One region of the Bradyrhizobium sp. AC87j1 genome, then DNA from elsewhere that is predicted to be linked to it. Evidence: predicted binding sites of a transcription regulator. Region 1 holds the regulator's gene; each other region holds the start of a gene.
What was found. Region 1 encodes PhoB, which activates phosphate uptake and scavenging genes when phosphate is short. Its sites were predicted from a motif close to TGTCATNNANCTGTCAT; they were not measured.
Positions count from the first base shown of each region.

Region 2: the regulator PhoB is predicted to act here: its motif matches at 3,081-3,097, upstream of CV770_RS36565 (UDP-2,3-diacylglucosamine diphosphatase).
Region 3: the regulator PhoB is predicted to act here: its motif matches at 2,341-2,357, upstream of CV770_RS38265 (DUF47 domain-containing protein).

Region 1 covers NZ_PTFE01000033.1:61,008-65,812, forward strand. The annotation lists gene CV770_RS18825 (aspartate aminotransferase family protein) at 1-667, opposite strand, end outside; gene CV770_RS18830 (GcrA family cell cycle regulator) at 1,124-1,636, shown strand; gene phoB (phosphate regulon transcriptional regulator PhoB) at 1,716-2,423, opposite strand; gene phoU (phosphate signaling complex protein PhoU) at 2,447-3,163, opposite strand; gene pstB (phosphate ABC transporter ATP-binding protein PstB) at 3,175-3,993, opposite strand; gene pstA (phosphate ABC transporter permease PstA) at 3,990-4,805, opposite strand, start outside.
Region 2 covers NZ_PTFE01000127.1:191-4,995, forward strand. The annotation lists gene CV770_RS36555 (threonine/serine dehydratase family protein) at 46-1,029, opposite strand; gene CV770_RS36560 (glycosyltransferase family 4 protein) at 1,188-2,231, opposite strand; gene CV770_RS36565 (UDP-2,3-diacylglucosamine diphosphatase) at 2,245-3,057, opposite strand; gene thiD (bifunctional hydroxymethylpyrimidine kinase/phosphomethylpyrimidine kinase) at 3,401-4,201, opposite strand; gene CV770_RS36575 (hybrid sensor histidine kinase/response regulator) at 4,554-4,805, shown strand, end outside.
Region 3 covers NZ_PTFE01000148.1:1,725-6,529, reverse strand. The annotation lists gene CV770_RS38280 (ABC transporter substrate-binding protein) at 1-342, shown strand, start outside; gene CV770_RS38275 (branched-chain amino acid ABC transporter permease) at 410-1,273, shown strand; gene CV770_RS38270 (branched-chain amino acid ABC transporter permease) at 1,275-2,243, shown strand; gene CV770_RS38265 (DUF47 domain-containing protein) at 2,400-3,044, shown strand; gene CV770_RS38260 (inorganic phosphate transporter) at 3,056-4,063, shown strand; gene sugE (quaternary ammonium compound efflux SMR transporter SugE) at 4,056-4,370, opposite strand; gene CV770_RS38250 (peptide chain release factor 3) at 4,546-4,805, shown strand, end outside.

The sequences.
Region 1 (4,805 bases):
CGGTCTGCACCTCGTCGAAGGCGAGCAGCAGGCCCTTCTCGTCGCAAAGCTGGCGCAACGCCTTGAGGAAGGTCGGCGTTGCCGAGCGCACGCCGCCCTCGCCCTGGATCGGCTCGATCAGGATGCCGGCGGTGTGCGGGCCGATCGCCTTCTTGACGGCCTCGATATCGCCGTGCGGCACCTGGTCGAAGCCTTCCATGGGCGGGCCGAAGCCTTCGAGATATTTTGCAGAGCCAGTCGCGGCGAGCGTTGCCAGGGTGCGGCCGTGGAAGGCGCCTTCGAAGGTGATGATGCGATAACGTTCCGGATGCCCCTTGGAGAAGTGATGATGGCGGACCAGCTTGATCACACCCTCCAGCGCTTCGGCGCCCGAATTGCAGAAGAACACGAAGTCCGCAAAGCTCTCGTTGCAAAGCCGGTTGGCGAGCTTCTCGCCATCCGGGCTCTGGAACAGGTTCGACATGTGCCAGAGCTTCGTCGCCTGCTCCTGCAGCGCCTTGATCAGATGCGGGTGGCAATGGCCGAGCGCATTCACAGCCACGCCCGAGGTGAAATCGAGATAGCGATCGCCATTGGTCGCGATCAGCCAGCAGCCTTCGCCGCGCTCGAAGCCGAGGTCGGCTCTGGCGAAAACGGGGAGCAAATGCGGCGCTGCGCTGTTAGTCATGATGTCACTTGAATGTTGAGGACGGTGTGACGCGTGCATTGCGCAACGCACCATCGACCGGCCCGGAAAACGAAACGTGCCGCCTTTTAAGGGCGGCACGCGGGACTATCTTATGCTTGGCAAGACGGGTGTCAATGCCGCCCGGAAAGCCTCGGGAAACGCTGAATCCGTAGTCTTGCGGTGCCGATTTTGCGGGTTTTCACCACGGAACATGTGGAAGCGAGTCGGCGGACTCTTGCGCGGGAGTCACGCCATATTGTAGCGTTTGGATTGTCAGATACGACATCTCGTGCAGCGGTTCTGATCTCAAGAGTCCTCATGTACCGGCGTAAGCGTTCGGGCGTCAGTCACGCGCCCGGCGAGCCTTAAGGGATTCTGGCGGCACGGGTTTTTGAAGGCTTAGGCAATCGCTGCGAGGCCCCAGGATGGCTGGCGCGTAGCGAGGGAAAGGGTGCAATGACGGTTTTGACCTGGTCCGACGATCGCGTCGAGCAGCTGAAAAAGCTCTGGGAGGCCGGACTTTCGGCCAGCCAGATCGCAGCTGAGCTCGGCAATGTGACCCGCAATGCCGTGATCGGCAAAGTGCACAGGCTCGGTCTGTCCGGCCGCGCCAAGAGCCCTTCATCGGCAGCGCCCCGGCCGCGCAAGGCGCGTCCCGCGCAGCACTTGATGCGGGTGACCCGCCCCATCGCGCGCGGCAACACCGCGCTGGCACAGGCCTTCGAGGTCGAGGTGGAGGCTGAACCGGTCACCTACGACAACGTGGTGCCGATGAGCCAGCGGCTGTCGCTGCTCGAGCTGAACGAGGCGACCTGCCACTGGCCGGTCGGCGATCCCTCGAGCCCGGATTTCTTCTTCTGCGGCGGCAAGGCGCTGTCCGGCCTGCCCTACTGCGCCCAGCACTCGCGCGTGGCGTATCAGCCGGCGGCGGATCGCCGTCGCGCCCCGGCAAAGCCGGGCCCGCGCTGAGCACGGCCTCAGGCGACATTGAGACAAAGAAAAGCGCGCTGGCCGGCGCGCTTTTTTGTTGGCTTATCGCGAGCAAACCTTACGTCTGCTCCGCCTTCGCGAAGCGATCGTCGAGCGCGTAGCCGGCGCCGCGGACGGTGCGGATCGGGTCCTGCTCGCGGCCGAGATTGAGCAGCTTGCGCAGGCGGCCGATATGGACGTCGACGGTGCGCTCGTCGATGTAGATGTCGCGGCCCCAGACGCTGTCGAGCAGTTGCTCGCGCGAGAACACGCGGCCGGGATGCTCCAGGAAGAACTCCAGCAGGCGATATTCGGTCGGACCGAGATCGATCGGCCGGCCCGAGCGCGCCACGCGGCGCTTGTCGCGGTCGAGCTCGATGTCGCCATAGGCCAGCACCGTCGCGAGCCGCTCAGGACTGGCGCGGCGCAGCAGGCCTTTCACGCGCGCCAAAAGCTCCGGCACCGAGAACGGCTTGACGATGTAGTCGTCGGCGCCGGTCGCAAGTCCCCGCACCCGCTCGCTCTCCTCGCCGCGCGCGGTGAGCATGATGATCGGCAGCTGCTTGGTGTCGGGCCGCGTGCGCAGGCGGCGGCACAGCTCGATGCCTGACAGGCCCGGCAGCATCCAGTCGAGCACGATCAGGTCCGGGATGTGTTCCTTGAGGCGGGTGTCGGCGTCGTCGCCGCGCATGACCGTCTCGACGTCATAGCCGTCGCCTTCGAGGTTGTAGCGAAGCAGCTCGGTGAGAGCTTCCTCGTCCTCAACCACCATAATGCGTGCGCCCATCGGGTCGTCGCTCCTTCAAGTCTTCAGGTATTCGGGACCGTCGTGGCGAAGGTGGTCATGTCGCCCTTCGGCCGCTTGTCGGTGATCGCCTGGCCCTCGATCATGTAGAACACGGTCTCGGCGATGTTGGTGGCGTGGTCGCCGATCCGCTCGATGTTCTTGGCGCAGAACATCAGATGGATGCAGAACGAGATGTTGCGCGGATCCTCCATCATGTAGGTGAGGAGCTCGCGGAACAGCGAGGTGCAGATTGCGTCGACTTCCTCGTCGCCCTTCCACACCGCCATCGCCGCCGGCAGATCATGTGCGGCATAGGCGTCCAGCACCGACTTGACCTGCTGCTGCACGAGGTCGGTCATGTGCTCCAGGCCGCGGAAGAGTTTCAGCGGATGGAAGTCGGTCTCCAGCGCGGCGACGCGCTTGCCCATGTTCTTGGCGAGGTCGCCGATGCGCTCGAGATCGGTCGCAACGCGCATGGCGCCGACGATCTCGCGCAAATCCACCGCCATCGGCTGGCGGCGGGCGATGGTGAGCACCGCGCGTTCCTCGATGCGCTTCTGCAGCGCGTCGAGCTCGGCGTCGATGGTGACGACGCGCTGGCCGAGCGCGACGTCGCGGCGGATCAGCGCGCCGACGGAATCGACGATCATGCGCTCGGCGATGCCGCCCATCTCGGCGACCAGGCGGGTGAGCTCCTGGAGGTCGGTGTCGAAAGCTTTTGCGGTATGTTCAGTACCCATGTCGCGTCTCCTCAGCCGAACCGGCCGGTGATGTAATCCTGCGTGCGCCGGTCGCTCGGCGACGTGAAGATCTTGCTGGTGTCGTCGAATTCGATCAGCTCGCCGAGATACATGAAGGCGGTCTTGTCGGAGACGCGCGCCGCCTGCTGCATGTTATGGGTGACGATCGCGATCGTGTAGTTCTCGGACAGTTCCTGGATCAGCTCCTCGACCTTGGCGGTCGAGATCGGGTCGAGCGCCGAGCAGGGCTCGTCGAACAAAATCACTTCGGGGCGCACCGCGACGGTGCGGGCGATGCACAGGCGCTGCTGCTGGCCGCCAGAGAGCGACAGGCCGGAGGCGTTGAGCTTGTCCTTGACCTCGTTCCACAGCGCGCCGCCGCGCAGCGCCTTCTCGACGCGGTCGTCCATCTCGGACTTCGAGATCTTCTCGTAGAGGCGGATGCCGAAGGCGATGTTCTCGTAGATCGTCATCGGGAACGGCGTCGGCTTCTGGAACACCATGCCGACCCGGGCGCGCAGCAGATTGAGGTCGAGCCTGGGGTCGAGGATGTTGGTCTGGTCGAGCATGAGCTGGCCGGTGGCACGCTGGCCCGGATAGAGGTCGTACATCCGGTTGAAGATGCGCAGCAGGGTCGACTTGCCGCAGCCCGACGGGCCGATGAACGCCGTGACGCGGTTGGCACCCAGCGTCAGGTTGATGTTCTTCAGCGCGTGGTGCTCGCCGTAATAGAAATTGAGATTGCGCACCGTCACCTTGGCCGGGGCTTCCGGCAGCGGCTGCGAGGCCAGATGAGCGTTGGAACTCATGGATACGGACAGGTCGGTCATTTTGCAGTCCTCTCGGCGCCGAGGATGCGCGCGCCAATGTTCAGGGCAAGCACGGTGAGCGTGATCAGCAGCGCGCCGCTCCAGGCCAGCTGCTTCCAATAGGCGTAGGGGCTCTGGACGAAGTTGTTGATGGTGACCGGCAGGTTGGCCATCGTCTTGTTCAGGCCGAGGCTGAAGAACTGGTTCGACAGCGCCGTGAAGAGCAGCGGCGCGGTTTCGCCGGCGACGCGGGCGGTGGCGAGCAGCACGCCGGTGATGAGGCCCGACCGGGCCGCACGATAGGCGATCCGCTTGATCACCAGCGAGCGCGGCAGGCCGAGCGCCGAGGCCGCCTCGCGCAGCGGGTTCGGCACCAGCAGCAGCATGTCCTCGGTGGTGCGCAGCACGACCGGGATCACGATGACGGCGAGCGCGAGCGCGCCCGCGATCGCGGAGAAGCCACGCATCGGCACCACCACCGCGCCATAGATGAACAGGCCGATGATGATCGAGGGCGCCGAGAGCAGGATGTCGTTGATGAAGCGGATCACCGAGGTCAGCCGGTCGTTGCGGCCGTATTCGGCAAGGTAGGTGCCGGCGAACAGGCCGAGCGGGGCGCCGATGCCGACGCCGATCAACGTCATGATGATCGAACCGACGATCGCGTTGCGCAGGCCGCCTTCGGTCGAACCCGGCGGCGGCGTATCCGCGACGAAGATCTCAAGATTGAGGCCGGCCAGGCCGTTGAAGAGCAGCGTGATCAGGATCAGCGCGAGCCAGGTGACGCCGAAGGCGGCCGCGGCGAAGCAGAGCCCGCGGATGACGATGTCCTT
Region 2 (4,805 bases), on a different contig from region 1:
TGGTCGTTCCGGGATGCGCCGTGGGGCGCAGGCCCGGAATGACGGCTAGGCCACCAGCTCGGCGAACAGATCCGCGTCGACGTTGCCGCCGGAGAGCACGATGACGACGTTCTTGCCGGCAACATCGAGACGCCCCGCAAGCAGCGCGGCCAGCCCCACCGCGCCGCCCGGCTCCACCACGAGCTTCAGCTCGCGATAGGCGAAGCCGACGGCGGCGCCGACTTCCTTGTCCGACGCGGTGACGCCCCGCGCGAGCAGCTTGCTGTTGATCGCGAAGGTCATCTCGCCCGGGATCAGGGCCATCAGCGCGTCGCAGATGGTGCGGCCCGCCGGCGGATGCGGCTCGCGATGTCCTGCGCTCAGCGAGATGCCGTGATCGTCGAACGCCTCGGGCTCGGCCACCACGATTTGGGCCTGCGGATAGCGCGCTTTCACGGCGGTCGCGACGCCCGCGATCAAGCCGCCGCCGGACGCCGGCGCCACCACGATGTCGGGGCTGAGACCGAGCGTTGCCATGTCTTCCGCGATCTCGCGGCCGGCAGTGCCCTGCCCCGCGATCACGAAGGGATCGTCATAGGGCCTGACCAGCGTCGCGCCGCGCTTCTCGGCGATGCCGCGCGAGATCGCCTCGCGGTCGTCGCGGTCGCGGTCGTACAGCACGACCTCGGCGCCGTAGGATTTGGTGCGCTCGCGCTTCGACAACGGCGCATCCGCCGGCATCACGATGGTCGCCTGCATGTCGAGGATTTTTGCCGCCGCCGCCACACCCTGGGCGTGGTTGCCGGAGGAGAACGCGACGACGCCGCCGGCGCGCTTGTCCTGCGGGATCGAGAACACCTTGTTGAAGGCTCCGCGGAACTTGAACGAGCCGGTGCGCTGGAGCATCTCCGGTTTCAGGAACACCTTGGCGCCGACGCGCTCGTTGAGCACGGGAAAGGACAACAGCGGGGTGCGGATGGCGTAGGGCGCGATCACGCGCGCTGCGGCGTCGATATCGGCGGGGCCGATCGGGAGGGGCTGTTCGGTCATGGCCGAATGTTATCGCGGCCGATGAGGCCCGGGCAAGACACCTCAGCGCGAGGATTTTCCCCATAGCGTTCTCAAGCGAAGTGGGCACCGGTTCGCGTGAAGAAAACGCGTCAAAACAAGAATCTAGAGCTATTTCGATCCATCGGATCGAGATAGCTCTAGGCCACGAAGCGCGGCTGTTCCGCGCCGTTCCGGCCAGGCAGCACCGCGCTGACCGCCTCGATGCTGGCCACAAAGGCCCTTGCAGAGGCTTCCCAGGTGTAATTGGCGGCGAATTCGACACAGTCCTGCCGGGAGATATCCAGCGCCGCGAAGCAGGCGCTGCGCAGGTCGTGATCGAGGGCCCCGACCGGGGCCTCGCCGATGACGTCACGGGGGCCCTTCACCGGGAAAGCGGCCACCGGCAGGCCGCTCGCGAGCGCTTCCAGCAGCACCAGGCCGAACGTGTCGGTTTTGCTCGGAAACACGAAGACGTCGGCGGCCGCATAGATGTCAGCCAGTTCCTCGCCGTGCTTCTCGCCGAGGAAGATCGCATCGGGATAGGCCTCTTCCAGCGAGGCGCGCGCGGGGCCGTCACCGACGATCACCTTGGTCCCGGGCAGATCGAGATCGAGGAAGGCCTCGAGATTCTTCTCCACCGCGACGCGGCCGACCGACAGGAACACCGGCGCCGGCAGGCAGAGGTCGATGGCGCGGGGGTGAAACAGCTGGGTGTCGACGCCGCGCGGCCACAGCACGACATTGTCGAAGCCGCGCTCGGTCAGCTCGCGGGCGAGCGCCGGCGTTGCCGCCATCACGGCGCGGCTGGCGCTGTGGAAGCGGCGCAGCGCCCGCCAGATCAGCGAGCCCGGCACCGGCACGCGGGCGCGGACATATTCGGGAAAGCGGGTGTGGAAGCTGGTCGTGAACGGCAGCCTGCGCTGGCGGCAATAGCGGCGGACCATCAGGCCGATCGGCCCTTCCGTGGCAATGTGGATGCTGTCGGGGCGCGCCTCCGCGATCAGCTTCGCAATGCGCGCGGGACGCGGCATCGCCAGACGCACATCGCGATAGCTCGGCATCGCAAAGGTGCGGAACGATTGCGGCGTCAGGAACGTGAATTCGACGCCGAGGCTTTTGCCGGCGTCGGCGAGCTTGGTCAGCGTCCGAACCACACCGTTGACTTGCGGGTGCCAGGCGTCGGTCGCGACCAGGATGCGCATCAGGCGGCCTCTGTTATGCAGCTCTGGCTGCAACCTGCGGGACGGCTGCCGGCTTCTGCAAATGATCCGCCCAGGTGATGATCTCGAAATGGCCGTCGTCGTGCTCGACCAGGGCTGTGCAGCTCTCGACCCAGTCGCCGCAATTCATGTAGCGGATGCCGCCCTCGTCGCGGATCACGGCGTAGTGGATGTGGCCGCAGATCACCCCGTCGGCGTCGTGGCGCCGCGCCTCGGCGGCAAGAGCCTGCTCGAACGCGCCGATATAATTGACGGCGTTCTTGACCTTCTGCTTGGCCCATTGCGACAGCGACCAATAGGGCACGCCGAACAAGCGGCGGAAGAAGTTGACGAAGCGATTCATCTGGATCGCGAAGTCGTAGGCCTTGTCGCCGAGATGGGCGAGCCAGCGCGCGTTCTGCACCACGAGGTCGAAGATGTCGCCATGGATGACGAGATAACGCTTGCCGTCCACGCCGGTGTGGACGGTGTTCTCGACCACGTCGATGCCGCCGAAATGCGTGCCGTAATAGTTGCGCAGGAACTCGTCGTGATTGCCGGGAATGTAGACGACCTTGGCGCCCTTGCGCGCCTTGCGCAGCAGCTTCTGCACGAGGTCGTTGTGGGATTGCGGCCAGTTCCAGCTCGATTTCAGCGCCCAGCCGTCGACGATGTCGCCGACGAGATAGATCGTGTCGGCATCATGGTAACGCAGGAAGTCGAGCAGAAGATCGGCTTGAGAACCGCGGGCTCCGAGATGAACGTCGGAGATGAACAACGTGCGAAAGCGCCGCTCCGGGCTCTCGTCACTCACATCGTAACTTCCCATGCGCCAGCCTGTAACAATGTCCCGTGACAGGGGGATGACCGATTGAACTTTTGAGGCACCTTCAGATACGAATCACGCCTTGCCTCGCCCTCCCCGCGAATATCAGTCGCATGCGACAATCAGGCGACATGGCGCCGCAGGGGGCCGCAAGGACCCCGCGCTTCCCTTTGAGAACGGTTCCTGGGGCCATCCTTCGAGACGCCCGCTTTAGGCGGGCTCCTCAGGATGAGGGCCGAATGCGCGGCAGAAGTTTCAATGGGCACGGTGCTGCTTAGCCTCATCCTGAGGAGACCGCGCAGCGGTCGTCTCGAAGGACGAGGCGTGCGCTCAGATGGTGCCCGCCTCAGTAGAACTTGTGGAAATGATGGATCGGCCCGTGGCCATGACCGACGGTGAAGCGGTCGGCGGCGCCGATGGCCGCGCTGATCCAGGTCTTGGCGTTGCGCACGGCGCTTTCCATATCCTCGCCCTTGGCGAGTTCCGCCGCGACCGCCGACGATAGCGAACAGCCGGTGCCGTGGGTGTTGCGTGTGGCAACGCGCGGCGCCGCAAGCGCGATCGTGCTTTCGGACGTGACGAGATAGTCGGTGCTCTCGGCGCCCTCGCCGTGTCCGCCCTTGATCAGGACCGCACGGCAGCCGAGCGCCAGCAGGCGACGCCCCTGGCTTTCGATCTCGGCCTCGCTTGCAGCGACCGGCTCGTCGAGCAGGGCCGCGGCTTCCGGCAGATTGGGCGTGATCACCGACGCCAGCGATATCAGTTTTGTGCGGAGCGCGTCGACGGCCTCGGAGGCGAGCAAGCGGTCGCCGGAGGTCGCCACCATCACGGGATCGAGCACGACGTGCTTCGGCTTCCAGCGCGACAGCGCGGCCGCGATTGCATCGATGCTGGCGACCTGGGCCACCATGCCGATCTTCACCGAGCCAATGTCGAGATCGGAAAACACCGCATCGATCTGCGCGGTGACGAATTCGGCCGGCACCGCATGAATGCCGGTGACGCCGCGCGTGTTCTGCGCCGTCAGCGCGGTGATGGCGGAGGCACCATAGACGCCGAGCGCGGCAAAGGTCTTCAGGTCGGCCTGGATGCCGGCGCCGCCGCTCGAATCGGAGCCCGCGATGGTGAGTGCGACCGGGGTCGTCATCGCCGGACACCTTTGCTGGATACGGACACCGCCATGGCCTGTCCTAGCGCGGCCGTGGAACACCGGCAAGCGCGCCGAGCCGTGTCCGACAGTGATTCGCGACGCCGTGTATTCCCTGCGAATCAGGCAAACAGCGGGCCGACTCGCCCCGCAATCGTGCGGACTTGAAAATGCAACCGCGCTGGACCCTTGGTATAGTCTCGAACCTCACCTGCTTCGCCGAAGAGCGCGAAGTGAGAGTGGAACTGTCCAGCGACACCCATATTGCGGGCTCCCGGCCCGCAAGCCGCCTGGAACGGAATCTTGGGGTGGAATGATGTGGGCCTTTTTTGAACGTCTCCTCGACTCGTCCATGCTGTCGCCGCACGGCATCTGCCTGTTGTGGGAGCCTGAGCTGATCTGGCTTCACGTCGTTTCCGACGCCTGCATCGCCGCCGCCTATTTTTCGATTCCGTTTGCCCTTGCGATTCTGGTCACCAAGCGGCGCGACCTCAGGTTCGGCTGGGTCTACTGGGCCTTCGCGATTTTCATCATGGCGTGCGGCCTCACCCATGTATTGTCGATCTACACGCTCTGGGTCCCGGTCTATGGCATCGAGGGCATG
Region 3 (4,805 bases), on a different contig from region 1:
TCGGAGCGTATGAAGAACAAGGCGATGCCTTCGATGGTGCAGGCTGGTGTCTATTCGGGACTGATCCATTACTTCAAGGCATTGGAGGCGATGGGCGGCAATCCGCATGATGGCGCCAAGGCGGTCGAGAAGATGAAGTCGATGCCGACCGACGATCCGCTGTTCGGTCAGGGCAGTATCCGGGTCGACGGCCGTAAGATTCACCCGGCCTACCTGTTCGAGGTCAAGAAGCCCTCGGAATCGAAGGGGCCGTGGGACTACTACAAGCTGGTGGGCACCGTCCCCGCGGACCAGGCGTTCCGGCCGCTCTCCGAGAGCGCCTGTCCGCTGGTGAAGAAGTAACTCTCTTGCCCGCCGGGGCGGTCGTGCCGCCGGCGGGCTTTCATTTTGTTGGCGGAAATTAATCCCGATGCAGGCTCTCTACGCTCAGCTACTGGTGGGACTGATCAACGGCTCGTTCTACGCGCTGCTCAGTCTCGGGCTTGCCGTGATTTTCGGCATGCTCAACATCATCAATTTCGCCCATGGTGCGCTCTACATGATGGGCGCTTTCGTTGCCTATTTCCTGCTGAGCCTCGGCGGCATCAACTACTGGTGGGCGCTGCTGATCGCACCCGTGATCGTCGGCATCTTCGGCATGATCCTGGAGAGGACCATGCTGCAATGGCTGACCGGGCTCGACCATCTCTACGGCCTGCTCCTGACCTTCGGCATCGCGCTGATCGTGCAGGGCGTGTTCCAGAACTATTTCGGCTCCTCCGGTCTGCCTTACGCCATTCCGGACCAGCTCAAGGGCGGCATGAATCTGGGCTTCATGTTCTTGCCGATCTATCGCGGCTGGGTGGTCGTGTTCTCGCTTGTCGTGTGTCTGGCGACCTGGTTCCTGATCGAGAAGACCCAGCTCGGCGCTTACCTGCGCGCCGCCACCGAAAATCCGACGCTGGTGCGCGCCTTCGGTATCAACGTGCCGCGCATGATCACGCTGACCTATGGTCTCGGCGTCGGCCTTGCCGCGCTCGCGGGCGTGCTCTCGGCGCCGATCAACCAGGTGCGGCCGCTGATGGGCGCCGACCTCATCATCGTCGTGTTCGCGGTGGTCGTGATCGGCGGCATGGGTTCGATCATGGGCTCCATCATCACCGGCTTCGCGCTCGGTGTGATCGAGGGTCTGACCAAGTATTTCTATCCCGAGGCCTCCAACACCGTCGTGTTCGTGCTGATGGTGCTGGTGCTCTTGGTGAAGCCAACGGGATTGACGGGAAGGGCGGCCTGATATGACAACCCTGACGGACGACACGCTGCCGGTGACCCCTCGCGCGATGCGCGACGAGATGATCGCTTTCGTACTGATGGCGCTACTGCTGGCGTCGGTGCCATTCACGGGCGTCTACCCGTTCTTCGTGATGCAGGCGCTGTGCTTTGCGCTGCTCGCCTGCGCCTTCAATCTGCTGATCGGCTATGGCGGCCTGTTGTCGTTCGGCCACGCCATGTTCCTGGGGACCGCCGGCTATTGCTGCGCGCATGCGCTGAAAGTGTGGGCGTTGCCGCCCGAACTCGGCATCCTCGTCGGCATCGCCGCGGCTTTCGTGCTCTCGCTGATCACCGGCTACATCTCGATCCGCCGCCAGGGCATCTATTTCTCGATGATCACGCTGGCGCTGTCGCAGCTGCTGTACTTCATCTACCTCCAGGCCCCGTTCACCCACGGTGAGGACGGCATCCAGGGCATCCCGCAGGGACGCATGTTCGGCGTCTTCGATCTGTCCAAGCCGACGGTGCTCTATTACGTCGTGCTGGTCGGGTTTCTCGCCGGCTTCCTGTTGATCTACCGCATCATCAACTCGCCGTTCGGCGAGGTGCTGAAGTCGATCCGGGAGAACGAGCAGCGCGCGATTTCGCTGGGCTACCGCACCGACCAGTACAAATTCCTGGCCTTCGTGCTGTCGGGAACGCTGGCGGGTTTTGCCGGTGCGCTGAAGGTGTTCGTGGCGCAGAACGCCTCGCTCACCGACGTGCATTGGTCGATGTCGGGCGAGGTCGTGCTGATGACGCTGGTTGGCGGCCTCGGAACCATCTTCGGTCCCGTGGTCGGTGCCTTCGCGATCATCGCCATGCAGCAATATCTCGCCGGCTTCGGCCAGTGGGTGACCGTGATCCAGGGCTCGATCTTCGTGGTCTGCGTGCTCACCTTCCGCCGCGGCGTCATCGGCGAAATCGCGCATTACTTCCGGCGATCGCTCTAAGTAGCTGATTCAAAAACGGTTTACCGGCCGTCTGAAAGCGGTGGATGATCCGGCTCCGCGGGCGTGAGATGACACGCGCGCGGATCGAAAATGGTCTATGACAGTTTCATGACGGCCCGACAGGGCCGGGCCATTTCCAACCGGTAGCCTACCCCCATGATGCGATGGTTTCGTGCTTTCCTGCCCAAGGAAGAACGGTTCTTTGACCTGTTCGACCGGCATGCCCAGACGGTGATCCAGGGCTCCATCGCGCTCCAGGGCATGCTGAACGGGGGCGAGGAGACGCCGGTCTATTGCCAGCGCGTCAACCAGTTCGAGAATGATGCCGACAACATCACCCGAGAGGTGCTGACGGCGGTGCGCCGCACCTTCATTACCCCGTTCGACCGCGGCGACATCAAGAACCTGATCACGTCGATGGATGACGCCATCGACCAGATGCAGCAGACGGCCAAGGCGGTGATGCTGTTCGAGGTCCGCACCTTCGAGCCGTCCATGCGCGAGATCGGCGGGCTTCTGATCGAATGCGCCAATCTGGTCGGCCGCGCGCTGCCGCTCATGCAGTCGATCGGCCCGAACGTCGCCATGCTGACGGCGATCACGGAGGAGCTCGGCAAGCTCGAGGGCCGCGTCGACGATCTCCACGACATCGGTCTGAAGGAGCTGTTCCTGAAGCATCGCGACGGCAATGCGATGGACTTCATCGTCGGCGTCGAGATCTACGACCACCTCGAGAAGGTGGCGGATCGCTTCGACGACGTCGCGAACGAGATCAACAGCATCGTCATCGAGCAAGTTTAGGGCAGGCCGCTGTGGATGCCGCGTTGGGTCTTCCCGTCCTGGTCGGCTTGATCGCCGTCGCGCTGCTGTTCGATTTCCTGAACGGCCTGCACGATGCCGCCAATTCGATCGCGACCATCGTCTCGACCCGCGTGTTGCGGCCGCAATTCGCGGTGTTCTGGGCCGCGTTCTTCAATTTCGTCGCCTTCATGGTGTTCGGCCTGCACGTCGCCCAGACCATCGGCACCGGCATCATCGATCCCTCGATCGTCGATGCCCAGGTGATCTTCGCGGCCCTGGTCGGCGCCATCGTCTGGAACCTCGTGACCTGGGCGCTCGGCATCCCGTCCTCGTCCTCGCATGCGCTGATCGGCGGGCTCGTCGGCGGCGGCATGGCCAAGGCCGGGATCTCGGCTGCGGTGTGGAGCGGATTGACCAAGACGGTGCTGGCGATCGTGCTGTCGCCGCTGATCGGCTTCCTGCTGGCGATGATGCTGGTGGCGATCGTGTCCTGGGCCTCGGTGCGCTCGACGCCGTTCGCGGTCGACCGCGCCTTCCGTATCCTGCAATTCGCCTCCGCCTCGCTCTATTCGCTCGGCCATGGCGGCAACGACGCGCAGAAGACCATGGGCATCATCGCGGTGCTGCTCTATTCGCAGGGCCATCTGGGCAGCGACTTCTCGGTGCCGTTCTGGGTGGTGCTGTCCTGCCAGGCGGCGATGGCACTGGGCACGCTGATGGGCGGCTGGCGCATCGTCCGCACCATGGGCCTGCGCATCACCAAATTGACCCCGATGCAGGGCTTTTGCGCCGAGACCGGCGGGGCCGTGACTTTGTTCATGGCGACCTATCTCGGGGTTCCCGTCTCCACCACGCACACCATCACCGGCGCCATCGTCGGCGTCGGCGCCGCCCGCCGCGTCTCGGCGGTGCGCTGGAACGTTGCCAGCTCGATCGTCTATGCCTGGGTCATCACGATCCCGGCCTCGGCCATCGTGGCGGCGCTGACCTGGTGGGCGGTCAAGATCTTCGTCAAGTAACCAGCTTCAGCCCGACGATGCCGGCGACGATGAGCCCGATGCTGGCAAGGCGGAGGGCCGTGGCCGGCTCGCCGAACAGGATGATGCCCAGCGTTGCGGTGCCGACCGCGCCGATGCCGGTCCAGACCGCATAGGCGGTTCCAACGGGTAGGGATTTGAGGGCGAATCCGAGCAGGACGACACTGCCGGCCATGGCCGCGAGCGTGACGACGGACGGAACAAGCCTGCTAAAGCCCTCGGTGTATTTCAGGCCGATCGCCCAGGTGATCTCGAGAAGGCCCGCGACGAACAGGATGCTCCAGGCCATGACGACCCTCCATTCAAGGCAGGGGCGTCCCCGCGGCTGATGTGCTGATGGGCCGGGGAGGTCGTCCTCCCCCCAAGGCCAGTATGGCCAAGGCCGATATGGGGCTGGCCGGAAGGCTCCGCAATCACCAAATGAGGCTTGATCAGGCCCGTTTTCCCTGCCACACGCTCCCGCCATGTCCGACATCGCCACCACCACAGCCGAATCGCCGGCCCGTTCCCCGCTTGCCGCTGAAGTGGCGCGGCGGCGCACGTTTGCGATCATCTCCCATCCCGACGCCGGCAAAACCACGCTGACCGAAAAGCTGCTGCTGTTCGGCGGCGCCATCAACCTCGCCGGCCAGGTCAAGGCCAAGGGCGAGCGGCGCAACACGCGATCGGACTGGATGAAGATCGAGCGCGAGCGCGGCATCTCGGTCGTGACCTCGGTGATGAC